DNA from 4 places in the Enterococcus mediterraneensis genome. Region 2 is predicted to be linked to each of the others. Evidence: predicted binding sites of a transcription regulator. Region 2 holds the regulator's gene; each other region holds the start of a gene.
What was found. The regulator CtsR, encoded in region 2, represses protease genes until heat stress. The targets are predictions, from matches to a motif close to TTGGTCAAAAAAGGTCAAANA.

Region 1 (5,816 bases), 1.1 Mb from region 2:
ACTTATATCATCCGTGATCATGACCGTGTATCTTTTGAAGGACGGAAAAATAAAATCAACGAGATCCAAGGAAAACTGAACGCCGCTTTCGATCAAGAACGAATTTCTGTTCATATGTATGATCAATATTACAATATGCGGGAGATCATCGAAGAAAATATGAGCATCATCGATATCGCTAATGACGCGATGGTGGAATTAGGCATCAAACCGATCATTGAACCAGTCCGCGGTGGTACTGACGGCTCAAAGATCTCTTATCTTGGAACACCGACACCAAATATTTTTGCTGGCGGCGAAAACATGCACGGTCGTTTTGAATTTGTCAGCTTGCAATCAATGGAAAAAGCAACGGATGTCATCGTGAAAATCGCGGAATTGAATGCCGCAAGAAACTAATCCGCTGTTTGGAGAGCTTAAAGCGGCAACAAGTTGCAAATCGTTGCAAATGCCGCTTTTATGCTGCTCTTTTTAGGGTTATCAGACGGAAAAACTGTGTTTCCGTCTGAAGTTTTTATAAAAAAGAATTGGAGAATTGTATAAGTATGAATGTTTTTTTCGCACACCCGATTTGGTTCTATCTGCTGTTAGTCAACGGGTATGTTTTTTTCTTGATGGCTTATGACAAACGCCGGGCGCAAAAACATCAATGGCGGATCCCTGAATCCAACATGTTGTTTATGGGGATCATTGGCGGTGGTTTGGGCGGATTGGCGGCACAACGCTTGTTTCGCCATAAAACACTCAAAAGAAAATTTACGATTTGTTTCATTATTGGAATATTGTTCGACGCTGCCCTTGTATTTTATCTTTTGTAGGAGCTTTAAATGAAGAAAAAATCTGCATTCAAGCTATTATTTAATATTTTATTGTTGCTGATCATTTTTGGCGTATTGTTTTATTTAGTGAAAAACTCCTTAGCCGACATCTTTTTGGAATTGAAAGATACCAGTCTTTTCGTTCTGCTGCTGATCACATTTCTTGGGGTGCTGTACCAAATCTTTGAAGGCTTCTCCATTAAAGAGATCGCACGGGTCTTCCAACCAAATTTTCGAGGGATAGATGGGATTATGACGGCTTCTTACTCGGCTTTTTATCGTCTGATCACATTTGGCGCCGGTACATTGATCTCCGAAGTCAATTTTTATCATAAAAAAGAACTGCCGCTATCCCAAAGCGTTGGGGTCACTGCATTACATATGATCATGTATAAAGCTGCTTTATTAACATATGCGCTCTTAGGATTGATCGTTCAGTTTTCGCTATTTTACGTCCATGCGCCTAAAATGATTTACTTTATCATAGCCGGCATGATCTTAACTTTTGTGATCATCGCTTTTTTGATCATTCTTTCGATCAGCCTGCGTATCCAAGTACTTTTTGTGCAAGTGAGCAATCGCTTGTTCAAATCTGCCAGATTGCGTGGTCTAGTGGATAAATGCAATCTTCAGGTATATTCTTTACGCGAAACGGTCTATCGAATCTTGAAAGATCGCTCGGTAATGCTGCGGATCTATTTGTGGAATCTCTTGAAGATGATCCCTTGGTACCTGATCCCTTACGCGGCGTTGGCTAATAATCATCCTGATTTGGATTTTCTTTTGGCTTTCGGATTGATCAGCTTTGCGGTGATTTTAGCGGGAGTGATCCCGTCGCCAGCTGGGATCGGTTCTTTTGAATTTGTTTATCTGTTATTGTTCAAGCCGCTGGTAGGGACAGTAGATGCGGTCTCTTCTATGCTTCTTTATCGTTTTGCAACCTATATTCTGCCGTTTTTAATGGGATTTGTATATGTCCTGATGGAAAAACGCCGAATGATCCGAGTGGAGATCAAAGAAATCAAAAAAGAAGGCAATTAACGCTTAATTATCTCTGAAACAAACGTTTTGTTTCAGAGATTTTTTTTGACCAAAATTGACCAAAGTTGTATAATTTATTTTGTGGGATGAAAAAGATCTCACAGAAAAGATGGGAGGAATAACGATGAATAGTGAAAAAATGACAACGACGCTTCAAGAAGCGATCGCTGAAGCACAGCAAATTGCCATTACTCGCCACCATCAAGAAATCGACATTGCTCACTTATGGAAAATTTTCTTGCAGCCAAATCATTTTGGACGCAATTTTTATGCGGATGCCGGTTTGAATGTCGAGGCATTCGAAGAAGAAATCGACAATGCACTGGATCAAATAGCAACCATCGAAGGCGGGAATGTACAATATGGCCAAAGCATGAGCCAAAATCTATTCCACTTGCTTTCAGAAGCTGATACATTGCGGCAGGAATTCCAAGACGATTATCTTTCCACAGAGATCGTTCTTTTAGCTTTGATGCGGTTGAAAAATTATCGTTTGACAAAGTACCTGCTTACTCAAGGTATCACTGAAAAAGAATTACGAAAAACGATCGAAGATATGCGAGGAGGGGAACGCGTGACTTCCCAAAATCAAGAAGAACAATACAAAGTATTAGAAAAATACGGTGTCGATCTTGTCCAACAAGTAAGAAATGGCAAGATGGACCCGATTATTGGACGTGATGAAGAGATTCGCGATGTTATCCGGATCTTGACACGGAAGACGAAAAATAATCCAGTCCTGATCGGTGAACCGGGTGTCGGTAAGACCGCTATCGTAGAAGGGCTGGCGCAACGGATCGTCCGCAAAGACGTACCAGAAAATTTAAAAGACAAAACGATCTTTTCATTAGACATGGGTTCATTGATCGCCGGCGCGAAATTCCGCGGCGAATTTGAAGAACGTTTGAAGGCAGTCTTAAAAGAAGTCAAAAAATCTGACGGGCGGATCATTTTATTTATTGATGAGATCCACAATATCGTTGGTGCCGGTAAAACAGAAGGCAGCATGGACGCGGGCAACTTATTAAAACCAATGTTGGCACGAGGAGAACTCCATACCATCGGTGCCACCACACTGGATGAATATCGTCAATATATGGAAAAAGATAAAGCTCTTGAACGGCGATTCCAAAAGGTCCTAGTAAAAGAACCGACAGTCGAAGATACCATCTCTATCTTGCGGGGATTGAAGGAACGTTTTGAGATCCATCATGGTGTCAATATCCATGATAATGCGTTGGTAGCCGCTGCGACATTATCGGATCGCTATATCACCGACCGCTTTTTGCCGGATAAAGCCATTGACTTGGTGGATGAAGCCAGCGCGAACATTCGTGTAGAAATGAATTCGATGCCGACCGAGCTTGATCAGGTGACGCGTCGTTTGATGCAGTTGGAGATCGAAGAAGCGGCATTGAAAAAAGAATCCGACGACGCATCGAAAAAACGCTTGGCGATCCTGCGGCAGGAATTAGCTGAATTGCGGGAAGAAGCCAACGCAATGAAGATGCAGTGGGAAACGGAAAAAGAAGAAGTCAATGCGGTTTCCAATAAGCGCAGTGAGATCGATAAAGCGAAACACGAATTAGAGGACGCGGAAAATAATTATGATTTGGAACGCGCCGCTGTTTTACGTCACGGTACTATTCCGCAATTAGAAAAAGAATTACAGGCGCTGGAAGCAAAAAATCAAACCGATGGAATAAAAATGGTCCAAGAATCAGTGACTGAAAATGAGATCGCCGCAGTCGTCGGCCGTTTGACAGGTATTCCAGTGACGAAACTGGTAGAAGGCGAACGGGAAAAACTGATGAAACTTAACGAGACTCTTCATAAACGGGTCATCGGTCAAGATGAAGCGGTGGATGCAGTTTCAGATGCGGTCATCCGTTCTCGTGCCGGTCTGCAAGATCCAAATCGTCCGCTAGGCTCATTCTTGTTCTTAGGACCAACTGGTGTTGGTAAGACAGAATTAGCAAAAGCTTTGGCGGAAAATCTCTTTGATTCGGAAGATCACATGGTCCGGATCGACATGAGCGAATACATGGAAAAACATGCGGTGTCTCGTTTGGTTGGTGCCCCTCCAGGTTATGTAGGTTATGAAGAAGGCGGACAATTGACGGAAGCAGTTCGCCGGAATCCATATACCATCGTGCTTTTAGATGAAATCGAAAAAGCTCATCCAGATGTCTTCAATCTATTGTTGCAAGTATTGGATGATGGTCGTTTGACAGATTCCAAAGGACGGATCGTTGATTTTAAAAATACCGTCTTGATCATGACCAGCAATATCGGTTCCCAATTATTATTGGACGGAGTAACGGCAGAAGGCAAGATTCCTGAAACCGTGGCTGAATCGGTGATGGGCTTGCTAAGAGGTCATTTCAAACCGGAATTTCTGAACCGGATCGACGACACGATCTTATTCACACCATTGAGTCTGCAAGATGTCAAAGGTATTGTAGAAAAGATCATTGCACAACTTTCTCGTCGTTTGGAAGATCAAGAAATCCAATTAGAGATCACAGAAGATGCTCGAACATGGATCGCGGAAAACTCTTACGAACCAGCTTATGGTGCTCGACCATTGCGCCGTTTCATCACTCGCGAAGTCGAAACGCCGCTGGCTAAAGAGATCGTCTCTGGAAGAGTCCTGCCACGAACTAAAGTGACCATCAGCCTGCTGAATGATCAATTGGTATTTGAAAATACAGCGATCACAGAATAAAAGGATAAAAGAATACTCAAAGAGGATGGATCAATATCATTTGATGCCATCCTCTTTTTTTTACGATAGAAAGTGACAGATAGACATAACTACTAAAAAAATCCTAAAACGACGGTTATATTTTTTCAAAAAACGTTTGATTACGTGTTCATAAGCGGATGTTTTGTTGCAAAAACTTCTTTACTTTATACTTAAAGAAAAGCTTGATTGGAGAGAACGAATGAAGGATTTTATCAATTTACTTACCGAACGAAAAGAAGAGCTGCTTTCAGCCACTTTTCAGCATTTATCTATTTCTATCATTGCGCTTCTGATCGCGATCATTATCGCTGTACCATTAGCAATCTGGCTGTCAAATCATAAGAGAGCAGCCGAGGTGGTTTTGCAGATTACCAGTGTGTTACAAACAATCCCTTCATTGGCGCTTTTGGGATTGCTGATTCCGTTTGTAGGGATCGGCACAGCACCGGCACTGATCGCATTGATCATTTATGCGCTTTTGCCGATTTTTCAAAATACGTATATCGGGCTGTCTGAGATCGATCCCTCGATCGAAGAAGCCGCTGTCGCATTTGGGATGTCTCGGATGCGGCGTTTACTGAAAGTCGAATTGCCGATCGCTTTGCCGGTGATCATCTCAGGTATCAGAACGGCGCTGGTTTTGATCATTGGGACAGCGACATTGGCTGCATTGATCGGTGCCGGCGGTTTAGGGACGTTTATTCTTTTAGGGATCGATCGCAATACACCGATGCTGACTCTGATCGGTGCCATCAGCTCGGCTTTATTGGCGATCATTTTCAGTAGTTTGATCCGACTGTTGCAAAATTTGAAACCCCGCTATACTATCGCTACTTTAGCTGGTTTTATTTTATTGATCGGTGGAATCTCTCTTTATCAAACCGGCGCTTTGCAGGGAACAACGGTGACTATTGCCGGTAAACTAGGCGCCGAACCGGATATTTTGATCAGTATGTATAAAGAATTGATCGAAGAAGAGGACCCTTCTGTGACTGTGGAATTGAAACCGAACTTTGGGAAAACCAGCTTTCTATTCAGCGCGTTGGAGCACGATCAGATCGATATCTATCCTGAATTTACTGGAACAGTACTGGAAAGTCTGGTGAAGGTACCGGAAAAAGATCAAGACAAAACTCTTTCCTCGGAAGAAACCTATCAAGAAGCCAAAAAATTATTGTTCGAGCAGTTTCAAATGGCTTTTCTGGAAC
Region 2 (5,816 bases):
GATTTCAAGAAAGCCAGATAATCAGGGATCAGTTTCATTTTTTCAGGATGCATAATACCATTTACTGCGATGGATGCTTTTTTTCCTGCGGCGTGAGCCAAATCTACTAGTTCTTTTTGTTCTTGACGGCTGAAAGAAGCCGGCAAGCGCAAACCAAACTCTTCTTCCCCGAAAACGATTGTATCTACACCAACAGCCAGTAACGCTTGCGCCTGTGCCAGCGATTCCACTGTTGCGATCAATTCACTCATAATGTACCTCCTTTATAACTCAATAATAGTATCACAGGAATTTCCACTTTCCAAGTAGCAAACGGACGTTATCTTATAGGAAAAAAAGAAAAAGATACCCACCACCGGAGTGATGAGTATCTTCTGTTTTGCTGATCAGACTTTTTGTAATTTTTTCGGTGCTTTCGGTTCTTTGACAGACAATGTGATCTTGCCTTTTTTCGCACCGATCGTTACATGATCGCCTAAGTGGATCATCCCTGAAAGCAATGCTTCACTGAGTCGATCTTCAACTTCTTTTTGCAACGCGCGACGGATAGGCCGTGCACCATATTCCGGATCAAAACCGGCTTTGCCGATCACATCGATAGCGCTTGGCGTGATCTTCAAGTGAATCTCTTGATCTGCCAGACGTTTGATGATCAGCTTGCTCATGATCTTGACGATCTTATGGATCTCGGCTTCGTCTAATGAGCGGAAGACCACTGTTTCATCGATCCGATTCAGAAATTCCGGACGGAAGGCTTTTTTCAATTCTTCCAAGATCCGTTTTTGCATCGCTTTGTGATCTTTCGTCAAATCCGTCACATTGAAGCCGACACTTTTTTCTTCACGGATCTGAGTCGCTCCGATATTAGAGGTCATGATCAAGATCGTATTGCGGAAATCAACTTTTCGGCCTTTCGAGTCAGTCAAATGACCGTCATCCAAAACCTGCAGCAAGATATTGAAAACATCTGGATGGGCTTTTTCCACCTCGTCCAATAAGATCACTGAGTAAGGTTTGGAACGGATCTTTTCAGTCAATTGTCCGCCTTCTTCGTAACCTACATATCCTGGAGGTGAACCGATCAGACGGCTAGTGCTGTATTTCTCCATAAATTCGGACATATCGACACGAACTAATGAATCTTCGCTGCCAAACATCGCTTCTGCCAATGCCTTTGCCAGTTCAGTCTTCCCGACACCAGTAGGTCCCAAGAACATAAATGAACCGATCGGGCGATTCGGATCTTTCAATCCGCTGCGGGCACGACGAATAGCTCGCGCCACTGCTTTGACAGCTTCATCTTGTCCTACTACGCGCTGATGGAGAATCGATTCCAATTCCAACAGACGTTCGCTTTCTTTCTTTTCCATTTGCTGCAGCGGCACACCCGTCCATTGGGAAACTACTGTGGCGACATCTTCTGCCGTCACGCGGTCTGCAAAGCCGGAAGCTTCTTTTGTTTCGGCAAATGAAAGCTCAGCTAAACGTTGACTCAAGCGTTTTTCCCGTTGGCGCAATCGAGAAGCCGTTTCGAAATCTTGATTTTGGATCGCACTTTCTTTTTCATGCATCAAACGAGCGATCTCTTCTCTAAGATTAAGCAGCTCTGATGGTTCATCGGCTTTGTCCAAACGAACTTTTGCCGCTGATTCATCCATCAGATCGATGGCTTTGTCCGGCAATTGTCGGGAGTTGATATAACGTACTGACAATTGGACCGCCGCATGCAGCGCATCATCGGAGATCTCAACACCATGATGTTTTTCATAGCGCGGACGCAAGCCCCGCAAGATCTCTTCAGCTTCTTCCGGTGTCGGTTCATCTACTTGGACTCGAGCAAAACGCCGCTCTAAAGCAGAATCTTTTTCGATATATTTTTGGTATTCATCTAATGTCGTTGCACCGATCGTTTGCAATTCGCCGCGAGCCAATGCCGGCTTCAAGATATTAGAAGCGTCGATGGCACCTTCAGCGCCTCCTGCTCCGATCAATGTATGCAGTTCATCGATAAAGAGAATGATCTGTCCGTCTTGATAGATTTCATCAATGACTTTTTTCATACGGTCTTCAAATTCACCGCGGTATTTCGTACCGGCGACCAATGCTCCCATATCCAGCATCATCAAGCGTTTTTCCCGCATGTCTTCAGGAACTTCCCCGTTGATGATTCGTTGAGCCAAACCTTCAGCGATCGCTGTTTTACCTACACCTGGTTCTCCTACCAGCACGGGATTGTTCTTCGTGCGGCGGCTCAAGATCTGGATCAGACGTTTGACTTCTTTGGCACGACCAACTACAGGATCTAAGCGATTATCGCGAGCAAGCTTCGTCAGGTCACGGGCCAGATTATCCAGTGTCGGAGTTCCCTGGGTCTGCGCTGCTTTATTTTGCATTTGACGACGCCGATTGCCATTGTTTTGATTTTTTTCATTCAATCCAAGTTTCTTTTTCAACGTTTGACGCATCTTAGGCAAACTCAATCCGAGATTTCCCATGATTCGTGAAGCTAGGATCTCTTCATCACGCAATAATCCTAATAACAAATGCTCCGTGCCGATCTGAGGAGCACCTAAACGCTTCGCTTCATCTCCCGCATAAGCAAAGATCTGTTTCGCCCGCGGAGAATAAGGCAGGTAGACACCTTCTGGATAACGAGCAACTGTTCCATAACCTGTTAAATGTTCGATCTCTTCACGGATATCTATTTCACTGGCATGCATTTCCCGCAATGTTTTCCCGGCGATGCCTTCTTGTTCCAACACCAGCGCCAGCAAGAGATGTTCCGAACCGACTGACTGATGCTTAAAATTCTTGGCTTCTTCTTGAGCGATAGCTAATACCGCTTTTGCTCGTTCTGTAAATAATTCATCCATGGAAAATCACTTCCTATCTTTATAACTTAATCGTTTCAATACTGAATGCAGTATGCTTGCCCGAATCGCGTCCTCTTCTTCAAATTCAGTCAGACTGTTTTTAGAGACCGCCGCTAAAAGCAGATTGCCTTCATTTCTGCTGACTATCGCTTCTTCGAACAGCTTTTGAATAATTTCAAAAGCGTCTTTTTCGCTGATTTTCTTATCGAACAATTGATTCACTTGCTCTAAGAAATGGTGTTTATCCGAAATCTTCACTTTTTCAATACGAATATATCCGCCGCCGCCGCGCTTGCTTTCGACTGCATAGCCGCGTTGGATAGTAAAGCGGGTGTTAATAACATAATTGATTTGAGAGGGCACACAATTAAAAAGATTGGCCATTTCAGCTCTTCTAATTTCGATCATTTCGCTGTCTTCGAGAATTTTTTTCAAATAAGCTTCAATCAAATCGGAAGTATTATGATGATTCATCCTTCATTCCTCCCTTGACTAATACTGACCTTAATTATACCTAATTTCGCCTAATAATCAAAGAATCATGTATTTGGATAAACAAAAAAACGAAATCAGTACGATTTCGTTCCAACGCGCCCAAGAGGAGTCGAACCCCTAACCTTTTGATCCGTAGTCAAACACTCTATCCAGTTGAGCTATGGGCGCATAATATTAAGTTAATATTTTCTTAATCTCAGTATAGCCTAAAATAAAAAAGAAATAAAGTAAAAATCGGGAAGACAGGATTCGAACCTGCGACCCCTTGGTCCCAAACCAAGTGCTCTACCAAGCTGAGCTACTTCCCGGAAACTAGTCCTTATATATCAAAAAGACTACGCGCCCAAGAGGAGTCGAACCCCTAACCTTTTGATCCGTAGTCAAACACTCTATCCAGTTGAGCTATGGGCGCATGTTGTGAAATGCCGAGGACCGGAATCGAACCGGTACGGTGATCACTCACCGCAGGATTTTAAGTCCTGTGCGTCTGCCAGTTCCGCCACCCCGGCGCGTTGTGGCAAAAAGCGGAAAACGGGGTTCGAACCCGCGACCCCCACCTTGGCAAGGTGGTGCTCTACCACTGAGCTATTTCCGCATCTTCAGATGCCGGCTAAAGGACTTGAACCCTCGACCCTCTGATTACAAATCAGATGCTCTACCAACTGAGCTAAGCCGGCTTTTTTTAATGCGGGTGAAGGGACTTGAACCCCCACGCCGTAAGGCGCTAGATCCTAAATCTAGTGCGTCTGCCAATTCCGCCACACCCGCATATACGAAATGAGCCGTACAGGGCTCGAACCTGTGACCCTCTGATTAAAAGTCAGATGCTCTACCAACTGAGCTAACGGCTCATATGGAGGTTAACGGGATCGAACCGCTGACCCTCTGCTTGTAAGGCAGATGCTCTCCCAGCTGAGCTAAACCTCCATGATCTATAAAACAGCGTGGCGACGTCCTACTCTCACAAGGGGCAACCCCTCACTACAATCGGCGCTAAGAAGCTTAACTTCTGTGTTCGGCATGGTTACAGGTGTATCCTTCTCGCTATCGCCACCACACTATTTAATTGAGTAAGTCTTGCTCACTCAAAACTGGATTTGAAGAAAGTCTCAAAACTCTTCCGAGTTTCATTTTGGTTAAGTCCTCGATCGATTAGTATCAGTCCGCTCCAACCATCACTGGTCTTCCACTTCTGACCTATCTACCTGATCATCTCTCAGGGATCTTACTTTCTTAAAGAAATGGGAAATCTCATCTTGAGGTGGGCTTCACACTTAGATGCTTTCAGCGTTTATCCCTTCCCTACATAGCTACCCAGCGATGCCTCTGGCGAGACAACTGGTACACCAGCGGTAAGTCCATCCCGGTCCTCTCGTACTAAGGACAGCTCCTCTCAAATTTCCAACGCCCGCGACGGATAGGGACCGAACTGTCTCACGACGTTCTGAACCCAGCTCGCGTGCCGCTTTAATGGGCGAACAGCCCAACCCTTGGGACCGACTACAGCCCCAGGATGCGACGAGCCGACATCGAGGTGCCAAACCTCCCCGTCGATGTGGACTCTTGGGGGAGATAAGCCTGTTATCCCCAGGGTAGCTTTTATCCGTTGAGCGATGGCCCTTCCATGCGGAACCACCGGATCACTAAGCCCGACTTTCGTCCCTGCTCGAGTTGTTGCTCTCGCAGTCAAGCTCCCTTCTGCCTTTACACTCTTCGAATGATTTCCAACCATTCTGAGGGAACCTTTGGGCGCCTCCGTTACCTTTTAGGAGGCGACCGCCCCAGTCAAACTGCCCATCTGACACTGTCTCCCACCACGATTAGTGGTGCGGGTTAGAGTGGCCATAACGCAAGGGTAGTATCCCACCAGCGCCTCCGTCGAAACTAGCGTCCCGACTTCTACGGCTCCTACCTATCCTGTACATGCGGTACAGACACTCAATATCAAACTACAGTAAAGCTCCATGGGGTCTTTCCGTCCTGTCGCGGGTAACCTGCATCTTCACAGGTACTAAAATTTCACCGAGTCTCTCGTTGAGACAGTGCCCAAATCGTTACGCCTTTCGTGCGGGTCGGAACTTACCCGACAAGGAATTTCGCTACCTTAGGACCGTTATAGTTACGGCCGCCGTTTACTGGGGCTTCAATTCGTACCTTCGCTTGCGCTAAGCACTCCTCTTAACCTTCCAGCACCGGGCAGGCGTCAGCCCCTATACGTCATCTTTCGATTTTGCAGAGACCTGTGTTTTTGATAAACAGTCGCTTGGGCCTATTCACTGCGGCTGCTCGTTAGAGCAGCACCCCTTCTCCCGAAGTTACGGGGTCATTTTGCCGAGTTCCTTAACGAGAGTTCTCTCGCTCACCTTAGGATTCTCTCCTCGACTACCTGTGTCGGTTTGCGGTACGGGCCGTTCAATTCTCACTAGAAGCTTTTCTCGGCAGTGTGAC
Region 3 (5,816 bases), 950 kb from region 2:
AGCGCAAGATAGAAGGATTGTATGGTTGATACAAGTAAGAAACGCGTTCGTTCATACGGTCAGCAGCCATTGTGTATTGGATCAAGTCATTTGTTCCGATACTGAAGAAGTCAACTTCTTTCGCGAATTTATCTGCTAAAACAGCAGCTGCTGGAATTTCGATCATGATCCCTACTTGGATCGAATCAGAGATCGCAACGCCTTCGCTGATCAGTTTTTGACGTTCTTCTTCGTAAATTTTCTTAGCTGCACGGAATTCTTTCAATGTAGCTACCATTGGGAACATGATACGCAAGTTGCCGTGAGCAGAAGCCCGCAGCAATGCCCGCATTTGAGTACGGAACATGTCATCGCCTAATTCAGACAAGCTGATACGCAATGCACGGTAACCCAAGAACGGATTCATTTCATGAGGCAGTTGCAAGTAAGGAAGTTCTTTGTCGCCCCCGATATCCATCGTACGAACAACAACAGGTTTGTCTCCCATACCTTCTAAAACAGCTTTGTAAGCCGTATATTGATCTTCTTCAGTTGGAAAATCAGATGAATCCATGTATAAGAATTCTGTACGGTACAAACCGATCGCTTCAGCGCCGTTATTGTGTACGCCATCTAAATCTTTTGGCGTACCGATATTAGCAGCTAATTCGAAATGTTTGCCGTCAGCTGTAACTGTTTCTGCATTTTTTAATTTTTCCCATTCTGCTTTTTGAGCAGCATAGTCTTCTCCAGCTTTGATAAATTCAGCTTTTTGTTCTTCGTTAGGGTCGATGATCACGTCCCCTGCGATCCCATTGACAGCTAAAATATCGCCGGCCTTAACTTTAGCAGTGATTTCTTTTGTTCCCACGATTGCAGGAATTTCTAAAGAACGTGCCATGATGGCAGAGTGTGAAGTACGTCCGCCGATATCAGTTACGAATGCTTTAACAAAATTGCGGTCTAATTGCGCCGTATCACTTGGAGTCAAGTCATGGGCAACCACAACAACTTCTTCGTTGATCATGGATGGATTTGGTAAAGTAACCCCTAACAAATGTGCCATGATACGTTTTGCAACGTCACGAATGTCAGCTGCGCGTTCTTGCATATAAGCATTGTCATCCATCGCTTCGAACATACCGATATACATGTCAGTAACTTCTTTCAATGCTGATTCAGCATTGACTTTGTTATCTTTCACGTTTTGCTTGATTTGACCAATCATTTCTGGGTCGCTAAGAACCATTAAATGAGCGTCAAATACTTGCGCTTCTTCTTCACCGAGGCTTTGCGCTGCTTTTTCCCGAATTTGAGTCAATTCATCGGTAGACTTTGCCAAAGCTTCGTCTAAACGTTTTTCTTCTGAATCTGTATCTTCCACAGTTTTTTTGCTGAAAGATAAATCCGGTTGAACTAGCAGGTAAGCTTTCGCAACGGCTACTCCGTCACTTGCGGCGATCCCTTTTAGCATTTCAGCCATTATTCAGATAATCCTTCTTTCTTCATTGTATCAACGATTGCTGCCATTGCGTCTGCTTCGTCAGCACCTTCAGCTGTGATTGTAACGTCAGAACCTTGACCAACGCCTAAAGACATAACGCCCATGATTGATTTAAGGTTTACAGATTTGCCTTTGTACTCTAAGTTGATGTCAGAGTTGAATTTGCTTGCTGTTTGTACTAATAAGGTAGCTGGACGTGCGTGAATTCCAGTTTCTGCTACTACGCGAAAGTCTTTCTTTTCCATAATCGATCGTTCTCCTTTATAAAACAAAGTTTTTTTGTTAGGGCTTCTTCTGCTTTTTACAATGTAAAAAAGGCATTTAAAAATCCCTTTCAACTGTAAAGATTACCATTTTTTTATCAATGTTACAACCGTTTTCTACTAATTAATCGTTTATTCAACCGTTGGCGGCTGATTTTTTTGATAGCGATAAATGATTTTTCCGTTTAGACCGGCTTCTCCAACGAAAGCTGTGCGATCTTCGCATTTCAGCCAAGCTTCGCGAAACGTCAAAAAGTCCGCCTGCTCTACTAAAAGTTCAGCAAGCGTTCCGTCACGCAGCTCCCGCAATTTTTCTTCGTAAGGATTTTCAAACATCATTTTCCCTCCTCTGCATTATTAGTATACTTATTTTTTGGCATTCCACAAGAAGGCGAAATCACTGCTTTATGCTTAGTCTAAGCAATAGTGAAAAGAACTTCTGTTCGAGTGTAATTAGTTGCATCTTATCAAAAAGTCAGTATAATAAAATCAAAGGTCAAATTTGGTCAGTTGTTTTACACGACCGATTTGATCTTCTATTGAGTTTATCTTTTTACGAAAGACGCGATACGCGTTAAAATTGATTCATAGGAAAAAAGGATGAAAGGTCGTGACTATTCTATGCTTTGTCAAAACTGTGGCAAGAATGAAGCAACGATTCATTTATACGCAAATGTAAATGGTCAAAGAAAACAACTAGATTATTGTCAAAGTTGTTACCAAAAAATCAAAAATCAAAAAGGAAGTCAACCAAATATGATGCAACAAGATCCTTTTGGTTTTGGAAGCCTTGACGATCTATTCCGACAAATGTCTCGTCAAATGCAACAAGGACCTGCTCCGGAACAAACTCCTCCTACCCAATTCGGCGGCGGAAATAATTTCAACGGCGGACAACCACCCCAAGGAAACCCTAACGCCGGCGGTTTATTGGATGAATACGGGATCAACATCACTGAACAAGCCCGTCAAGGAGATATCGATCCAGTCGTAGGACGTGATGAAGAAATCCAACGTGTCATCGAGATCCTTAATCGCAGAACCAAAAACAATCCTGTATTGATCGGCGAACCCGGTGTCGGTAAAACTGCCGTCGTCGAAGGTTTCGCACAAAAGATTGTAGACGGCGATGTGCCGCAAAAATTGATGGACAAAGAAGTCATCCGTTTAGATGTTGCTTCGCTTGTTCAAGGAACAGGAATCCGCGGACAATTTGAAGAACGGATTCAAAAATTGATTGAAGAAGTCAAACAATCACAAAACGTGATTTTATTTATCGATGAAGTCCATGAAATCGTAGGAGCCGGTTCTGCTGGCGATGGCAACATGGATGCGGGAAATATCTTGAAACCAGCATTAGCTCGCGGTGAATTGCAAATGGTGGGCGCTACTACCCTCAACGAATATCGGATCATTGAAAAAGATGCTGCTTTGGAACGTCGTTTGCAGCCAGTCAGAGTCGATGAACCTTCTGTTGAAGAAACCATCACTATCTTAAAAGGTCTGCAACCTCGTTATGAAGATTACCATCATGTTAAATATACAGATGAAGCTATCGAAGCAGCGGCTGTCTTATCAAACCGCTACATTCAAGATCGTTTCTTACCGGACAAAGCTATCGACTTGCTGGACGAATCCGGTTCTAAGAAAAATTTGACGATCCAAATCGTCGATCCAAAAGTTATCGATAAAAAATTAGCGGATGCTGAAGTACAAAAACAACAAGCTTCTCAAGAAGAAGATTTCGAAAAAGCCGCTTATTATCGTGATCAAATCAATAAACTGCAAAAAATGAAAGAACGCCAAATCAGCGAAGAAGAAATCCCGGTGATCTCTGAAAAAGATATGGAACAAATCGTTGAAGCTCGAACAGGTATTCCAGTTGGCGAACTGAAAGAAAAAGAACAAACACAATTGAAAAACCTAGCTGCCGATTTGAAAGCCCATGTGATTGGCCAAGATGAAGCAATCGACAAAGTAGCTAAAGCGATTCGTCGGAATCGTGTCGGCTTAGGCAAACAAAATCGCCCAATCGGTTCTTTCCTATTTGTCGGTCCTACCGGTGTCGGTAAAACGGAATTAGCTAAACAATTAGCGTATGAAATGTTTGGTTCAGAAGACTCCATGATTCGTTTCGATATGTCTGAGTACATGGAAAAACACAGTGTCTCCAAACTGATCGGTTCTCCTCCAGGTTATGTAGGCTATGAAGAAGCTGGCCAATTAACAGAAAAAGTACGCCGGAATCCTTACAGCTTGATCCTTTTAGACGAAGTTGAAAAAGCGCATCCTGATGTGCTGCACATGTTCTTGCAAATCTTGGATGATGGCCGTTTGACAGATGCTCAAGGTCGAACTGTCAGCTTCAAAGATACTTTGATCATCATGACAAGTAATGCCGGAACTGGGAAAGTCGAAGCGAACGTCGGCTTTGGTGCTGCTCGCGAAGGAATCACTCGTTCTGTTTTAGGTCAGCTGAACAATTACTTCACACCGGAATTCTTGAACCGTTTTGATGGGATCATCGAATTCAAAGCATTATCAAAAGAAAATCTATTGAATATCGTCAACTTGATGTTAGAAGATGTCAATAAAATGCTTAGCGGACAAAATATCCATATTGATGTACCAAAAAATGTACAAGAAAAATTGGTAGATCTAGGGTACAACCCAGCGATGGGTGCTCGTCCATTACGTCGTACGATCCAAGATCAGATCGAAGATGGTATCGCAGAATACTACTTGGATCATCCAAAGATCAAAAATCTAAAAGCAAAATTAGACAAAGACGGCAATATCGAAGTAGTCGCAAAAAATGCGCCTGCTAAACCAAAAGAGTCTGAATCTGGCGAAACAACAGAATAAACCGGTTTTTCAGTTATTGAATCCAGGACAACAGCCCCATCAACGCTGTTGTCCTGGATTTTTTATTCTCTAGATTCCTTGCAGCTAGAGACTCCCTTTACTCATTAACGTTATTTTTTTCTTATAATAGGGGTTATCGCTTTCCAATTCAGCAAAAGAAAATATATAATAGAGTTATTAAAAGTATACCGTGTATACTATGAGGGGTGAAAAAAGATGAAATTGATCAACGTAACCAATAGTCATTCTCGTATGGTCAAAAATCAGCTTGAAAATACAGATGCCGAGCTAGTCAAAGTGTATACAGACGGATCAACGACCGTGGTCTATACTGTTGCTCCATCACATAACGAGATTCTTTTGATTAACAAAAAACGAAACTTACGCTCATCCGAGATCCAAGAAGTAAAAGAATATTTTTTGAAAAAACTCCCTGAAGGCTCCTACTATCCAGACTCCATTACAACGATCGAGCTTCCCGGTTTAGTGGAAATCTCGATCAAAAAGCCAGTTTCTTCCAAAAAAGCGGTATAAATCCAACAGTTGATAAAATAGACAGACCAAAAAATGATGTCAAAAATAAACTATCCGAATGATAGAAAATCACACCTATATTTTACAAGTTTGCGTCGCAATTGTTAACGCAGTGATCCTCAGCTACCATTCGGATAGTTTTTTTATTTTGTTTTTCTTATTCTTGAAATACCTTTAATCTTCAACAATAGTTGTTTTCTCTTAATTTCGTTTTTTTGATATCTTCGACGGTTTGCGCTCCTGCTAACTGCATGACCATTTCCAATTCTCTTTTGAAGAATTCAAATACTTGGATGACCCCAGTTGCTCCTCCCAACGCAAGACCATAAATCGCTGGACGACCGATCGCCACCAGATCTGCTCCTGATGCGATTGCTTTAAAAATATGTTGTCCTCGACGCACACCACTATCAAATACGATAGGCGCCCGTCCGTTGACTGCTTCGGCAACATATTGAAGGGAATCAAAGGATGCTGGACCGCCATCTAATTGCCGCCCTCCATGATTTGAGACCCAGATACCGTTCGCACCAGATCCTAGTGCCCGTTCCACATCTTCTTCTGATTGGACTCCTTTTACATAGACCGGCAACTCTGAATATTTTGCAATAAATTCAACGTCTTTAGGACTTAATTTTTGTTTTGAGGAGCCGTAAACCGCGTCCATGGTT
Region 4 (5,816 bases), 670 kb from region 2:
CTCACGTTCTACTGCCAACGCAGGTTTTTTTTCAGAAGTACTCATGATCAGATCCAACTGCGTATCCGGCTCTAATTTATGGATAATATCTAGTGAATCGATATTGAAACTGCAATACCAGTGTTCAAATGACCATTGCCGGCTTTGCAGCAGACGGGATGTCTTCTCTTCAATATCGGGATAATGATAATTATCCGTCTTTAACTCGATGGTCAAAACACCTCGATAATTCCGCATCCATAACAGATCCAGCACTTCCCTCAATGTTGGGACTTTCGTTGCTTTATATTTAGGATCGAACCAGCTTCCTGCATTCAGCCGCTTGATCTCTTCTAATGTTTTTTCGCGAATGAGTCCTTTGCCGTTGGTGGTGCGGTCTACTTCTTCATCATGCATCACGATCAGCTCTCCATCTTTGGAAAGATGGACATCCAACTCGATAATATCCGCGCCGACACGAACAGCCTCGGCAAACGCCGGCAGCGTATTTTCCGGCCGATTACCGCTGCTGCCTCGATGTGCCACAATTTGTACCATAGTCCTCACTCCAATCGCATTTATTGTAACATGTAACGAAAAAAAGGGAAAAGTATGCTTCCTTTCCCACAAAAAAATACAACAAATCCAAAAGATTTCGTTGTATTCCGTCTTTTGATTAAGAAAAATAAGTCAATGTTTCTCCTGAAAGGCTTTGCAGCTGATTTTTCCGTTCATTGATCAGCTCAGTCAAATCATCAGAAAAATGTTCAAGGATAACTCGACCGCCCTTATAAGCATACCCGCCGATCTTCATTGTTTCATCGGGAGACAAGATCACTTTCCGCTGCGCGATCTTTTTGAAAAATTCTTCAAGGATATAACTTGGCAGATAGAAATTGTTCTGGGCAGCAAACGATTGTAGATAAGCGAAATCATCAATAGTGATATAACAATCATCAAAACCGTCAAAGCTGACATATTCTTCCATTAAAGATGGCCGTTTCTGAAGGATCTCATTGATTTTTTTATTCAATTGGATCAATGTTTCGATTTCTTTTACTTTATGTTCTAACTGGCGACGGCGCTGATCTTTGCGTTCATCATAGCGGATCCGCAAATTGAACGTGATCATTACCAACAGCGCACCAATCAATACACCGATAAATCCGGCAACTGCAACTTCGATCATAATGTCCCTCCTTAGTCTGCTATTTATTTTATCATATTAAAGATTGGATTTGATACCAAAAAAGCAAAGTTTTCTATTTGACCTTTATTGACCTTGAGTGTATACTTTCTTTTAGATGTTCAAGTTAATTTATGATACACTTATTTCGCAAGACATCTTGAAGGAGGAACTTGAATTATGAACTTAATTCCTACAGTAATCGAACAATCATCCCGCGGCGAAAGAGCCTATGATATCTATTCTCGTCTATTGAAAGACCGCATCATCATGCTCAGCGGACAAGTTACAGACGATTTAGCAAATTCGATCATTGCGCAGCTTTTATTTTTAGATGCCCAAGATTCTGAAAAAGACATTTATTTGTATATCAATTCACCTGGCGGCAGTGTGACTGCTGGTCTAGCGATTTTTGATACAATGAATTTCGTTAAAGCAGACGTGCAAACGATCGTTTTAGGGATGGCCGCATCTATGGGCTCATTCTTATTGACAGCCGGTGCTAAAGGCAAACGTTTCGCATTGCCTAACGCAGAAATCATGATCCACCAACCTCTTGGCGGTGCGCAAGGACAAGCGACTGAAATCGAAATCGCTGCTCGTCATATTTTACAAACCCGCGACCGTTTGAACCGAATCTTATCAGAACGTACTGGTCAACCACTGGAAGTTATCGAAAAAGATACTGACCGCGACAACTTCATGACCGCGCAACAAGCCAAAGATTACGGTTTGATCGATGAAATCATGGAAAGCAACAGTTTGAACTAATCAAACGTGCTGACTATCTGAGAAATAAAAAGTGCTCCTGCCCGTTTTGGGCAGGAGCACTTTTTTTGTTCATCCTTCTATCAATTGTTTGTTCGTGCAATAATGATCTTGCCGGCAGGAGGATGTCCTTCCAGTCTTTCGTGAGCGGTAATGACGCTGGCCAGTTCAAATGGCAAAACTTCGGCAATCTCAATAGCCAATGCATCTTTTTCAAACATCGTAAGTAAAGCATCAAAGGCTTCTTGATCGGAATAATCTTTAGACGGGCCAAAATGCAGATAATCGCCTTTTTTGATTCGTTGTTCTTCTGACGGTAACGTATTTAGCGCAACGAATGTCCCGTTTTCTTTCATGATTTTTACCCCTGCATCGATCCCCCGGGCACCTTTTGTTGCATCGATCACTACATCTGCTTGATTTTTGAAGACTTCTCCGGGATCTTCTTGATCATAAGCCACAAAAGCGTCTACACCGAGTTTTCGCAACAAATCTTCATTGCGTTTTGATGCGCTGGCTAATACCTTGTTGCCTTTTTCTTTCAATAGTTGGACCAACAGCGAACCCACTCCGCCGGAAGCGCCTTCTACCATCACCACATCTGTGGGTTTCAATGAAAGCAAATGATTGAGGATATTGTATGCAGTGATACCAGTAGTCACAAGTCCGGCAGCTTGCTGCCACGTCATTTTTTCAGGAAGCTTTGCCACTTTGTGAGCGGGCAAAACCAGCTCTTCGCCGTATGTACCGCCCACCGCATGGACCACCACTCGATCGCCTGCTCGGACATTGGTGACATCTTCTGCGACTTCGGTCACGATCCCGGCACCGTCATTTCCTAAGACGTAAGGAAATTTCAGGGAACGAACAGCTTTCATGGCACCTTTTCTGACAGAGATATCATAAGGATTGATGGCAAATGCTTGAATCGTGACCCGTACATGATTTTCTGTCAATTCGCGACTTTCTGCTTGGATCTCTTCAAACACATCTCTTGCCGCGCCGTACTCTTTGATTGCAAATCGTTTCATCTTCAACACTCCTTTGATATGTTTTGATAAGTTTTATTCTGTGATTTCCTGATACTTGCCTGCTAAATATTCTTGTCCTAATGAACAATAATGAGTGATATTTTGTCGGTTTTTTTCGATTTCTTCGGCAGTCAATGGACGGATCACCTTGGCAGGACGTCCAAAAGCCAAAACATTCGGCGGAATAACTGTTCCTTGAGTCACTAATGAGCCGGCACCGATCAGACTGTTTTCTCCAATGACCGCATGATTCAAAATCACCGAACTCATGCCGATCAATGCGCCTTTTTCGATTTTACAGCCATGGAGCATACATTGATGTCCTACGGTGACGTTTTCCGCTATATCGGTAGGGGCATCATGATCGACATGGATGACCGTTCCGTCTTGGATATTCGTGCGGTCCCCGATTTTGATCCAGTTGCTGTCGCCGCGGATCACGCTATTGAACCAGACGGTCACTTCATCCCCTAGTTCTACATTTCCTACTACCGTCGCGTTTTTTGCGATAAATCTTGCCATCATGCTTCCTCCGCTCCGCGTTTTTTATACATCAAGTATAGTCAAAAGTATAAAAAAGCGCTATTTAATTGTCTTTTTCCCTCAAGTGCTTTTAACGCAAACTATCCGAACATAGCCGCCGCTCTTGCATAGCGAACAGCGATTGTTCGGATAGTATCTGTTTATTTTTTTATCAGGACGCCGGCTATTCTGCGAATTCTTCTTCGATCCCTTCTTCAGCGAACTGACTTTGATACAATTGGCTATAAAAACCGCCGGAAGCCAATAAACTCTCATGGGTTCCTTGTTCCAAAATAGCCCCTTGTTTCATTACCAAGATCAAATCCGCATCGCGAATCGTTGAAAGCCGGTGAGCAATGACAAAACTGGTCCGTCCTTTCATCACTCGATCCATCGCTTTTTGGATCAAAGCTTCTAACCGGGTGTCCACCGAGCTGGTAGCTTCATCTAATATCAAGATTTTAGGATCGGAAACGACTGCTCGTGCGATCGTCAGCAATTGTTTTTGCCCCAATGAAACATTGTCGCCTTCCGCATTGATCTCCATATCGTAACCATCCGGCATCGTACGGATAAAATGATCGACATTGGCGGTTTTCGCAGCGTCTACGACTTCATAATCGGTCGCATCTAGTTTTCCAAAACGGATATTATCACTAATGGTTCCTTCATAAAGCCATGCATCTTGCAGAACCATACCGAAAAGTGACCGGACATCGCCGCGGCTCATTTTTTTCGTATCAATACCGTCGATCTTGATGGCACCTTCGTTTACGTCATAAAAACGCATCAGGAGATTGATCAATGTCGTCTTCCCTGCACCGGTCGGACCGACGATCGCTACTGTCTGTCCTGCTTTGACCGTGAAATTCAGATCTTTAATCAGAGGCTTGCGAGGATCATAACTGAAACCGACATGTTCAAAAGTCACTTCACCACGGATCTCTTCTGGCAGTTGGACGTCTTGTTCATTGATAACTTCTTCCGGTTCATCCAAAATCTCAAACACCCGTTTTGCTGATGCAGAAGCACTTTGCAAAATAGAGGAAAGCTGTGTGATATTTCCCATCGGCTGACTGACTTGCCAAATATATTGGATAAATGCTTGCAGCTGACCGACTACGATCACACCGCCCACGACGTAGAAACTACCTAAAACAGCCATTGCGATATACGTCGCATAAGCGGTCAACTGAACAAGAGGCATCATTAGACCGGAAATAAAAGCTGCCCGAAAACCATAATGCTGCAATGTATGATTGACTTTTTTGAATCCTTCAAGGGTTTGTTTTTCCCGACCGTATACTTTCAGTACGCTAAAACCAGTCATATTTTCTTGAACATATCCGTTTAGATCTCCTAAAGAATTCTGCATTCCTTGGAAGTATTTTTGCGAGATCTTGACGATGCCGCGAGAGATCAGCAGAGATGCCGGGATCATGATAATAGAAACCAGCGCCATGATCGTGTTGATATAAAACATCATGCTGACTGACATGATGATCGCCAAGAAGGCATTCACCACACCGATCAGGGCTTGCTGCATCGCACCGCTTACTGCGTCCACGTCATTTGTCACTCGAGACAGGATATTTCCTTGTTGATTGCGGTCAAAATAAGCCACTGGCAATCGATTGATTTTTTCATCGATATCTCGGCGCAGATCCCGCATTGCTTGTTGCACTACGTTCGTAATCAAGACCCCTGACAAAAGCTGGGTCGCACAATAACCGATCCCTACCGCTGCCACGGCGATCAAACATTTGAAGATATAATCGAAATTCAGCGGCTCTCCCGCTGCGACATTTTTGGTGATCTCAGTCGTAGGCAACCCTACCACATAAGGCATGGCCGTATTGAAAACAACGGTCAAGACGGTAAAAACCATCACCATGATAAATGTCAGCTTATAAGGTTTAATATAATGAGACAAACGTTTCAAAGAAGAAAATGATTTCATCGCGCTAATTCCTCCTCTGACAATTGTGATGCGGCAATGTCGTAATAGACTGGACATGAAGCCAACAGTTCTTTATGGGTGCCCATCCCCACGACATTTCCTTCATTTAAAACAATGATCTTATCTGCGTGCATGATGGTCCCTACACGTTGAGCCACGATCAAGACAGTCGATTCTGTCGTTTCTTTTTTCAAGCGTGCCCGTAATTTCGCGTCTGTTTGATAATCAAGGGCCGAAAAACTGTCATCAAAGATATAGATCTCCGGTTGACGGATCACTGCTCGTGCAATCGCTAATCGCTGCTTTTGTCCGCCAGAAAAATTCGTTCCGCCTTCAGAAAGCAATGCATCATAGCCGTCTGGTGTACGGG

Region 1: a site for CtsR is predicted at 1,902-1,922, ahead of clpB (ATP-dependent chaperone ClpB). Genes of this name have one in related genera too.
Region 3: a site for CtsR is predicted at 2,239-2,259, ahead of EFB00_RS11045 (ATP-dependent Clp protease ATP-binding subunit). Genes of this name have one in related genera too.
Region 4: a site for CtsR is predicted at 1,243-1,263, ahead of clpP (ATP-dependent Clp endopeptidase proteolytic subunit ClpP). Genes of this name have one in related genera too.

The regions. Positions count from the first base shown of each region.
Region 1 covers NZ_UWOP01000001.1:197,911-203,726, reverse strand. Annotated here, with positions in the region: gene pepT (peptidase T) at 1-399, shown strand, start outside; gene EFB00_RS00975 (DUF1294 domain-containing protein) at 546-818, shown strand; gene EFB00_RS00970 (lysylphosphatidylglycerol synthase transmembrane domain-containing protein) at 828-1,859, shown strand; gene clpB (ATP-dependent chaperone ClpB) at 1,984-4,587, shown strand; gene EFB00_RS00960 (ABC transporter permease/substrate-binding protein) at 4,808-5,816, shown strand, end outside.
Region 2 covers NZ_UWOP01000001.1:1,285,439-1,291,254, reverse strand. Annotated here, with positions in the region: gene EFB00_RS06315 (peptidase U32 family protein) at 1-251, opposite strand, end outside; gene EFB00_RS06310 (ATP-dependent Clp protease ATP-binding subunit) at 387-2,873, opposite strand; gene EFB00_RS06305 (CtsR family transcriptional regulator) at 2,880-3,347, opposite strand; tRNA gene EFB00_RS06300 (tRNA-Arg) at 3,463-3,536, opposite strand; tRNA gene EFB00_RS06295 (tRNA-Pro) at 3,603-3,676, opposite strand; tRNA gene EFB00_RS06290 (tRNA-Arg) at 3,707-3,780, opposite strand; tRNA gene EFB00_RS06285 (tRNA-Leu) at 3,792-3,877, opposite strand; tRNA gene EFB00_RS06280 (tRNA-Gly) at 3,892-3,963, opposite strand; tRNA gene EFB00_RS06275 (tRNA-Thr) at 3,973-4,045, opposite strand; tRNA gene EFB00_RS06270 (tRNA-Leu) at 4,055-4,136, opposite strand; tRNA gene EFB00_RS06265 (tRNA-Lys) at 4,147-4,219, opposite strand; tRNA gene EFB00_RS06260 (tRNA-Val) at 4,223-4,295, opposite strand; rRNA gene rrf (5S ribosomal RNA) at 4,311-4,426, opposite strand; rRNA gene EFB00_RS06250 (23S ribosomal RNA) at 4,501-5,816, opposite strand, start outside.
Region 3 covers NZ_UWOP01000001.1:2,231,701-2,237,516, reverse strand. Annotated here, with positions in the region: gene ptsP (phosphoenolpyruvate--protein phosphotransferase) at 1-1,462, opposite strand, end outside; gene EFB00_RS11055 (phosphocarrier protein HPr) at 1,462-1,728, opposite strand; gene EFB00_RS11050 (hypothetical protein) at 1,879-2,082, opposite strand; gene EFB00_RS11045 (ATP-dependent Clp protease ATP-binding subunit) at 2,368-4,611, shown strand; gene EFB00_RS11040 (DUF1827 family protein) at 4,828-5,145, shown strand; gene EFB00_RS11035 (alpha-hydroxy-acid oxidizing protein) at 5,327-5,816, opposite strand, start outside.
Region 4 covers NZ_UWOP01000001.1:618,441-624,256, forward strand. Annotated here, with positions in the region: gene EFB00_RS02895 (glycerophosphodiester phosphodiesterase) at 1-537, opposite strand, end outside; gene EFB00_RS02900 (hypothetical protein) at 656-1,165, opposite strand; gene clpP (ATP-dependent Clp endopeptidase proteolytic subunit ClpP) at 1,346-1,936, shown strand; gene EFB00_RS02910 (NADP-dependent oxidoreductase) at 2,017-2,964, opposite strand; gene EFB00_RS02915 (gamma carbonic anhydrase family protein) at 2,998-3,486, opposite strand; gene EFB00_RS02920 (ABC transporter ATP-binding protein) at 3,671-5,446, opposite strand; gene EFB00_RS02925 (ABC transporter ATP-binding protein) at 5,443-5,816, opposite strand, start outside.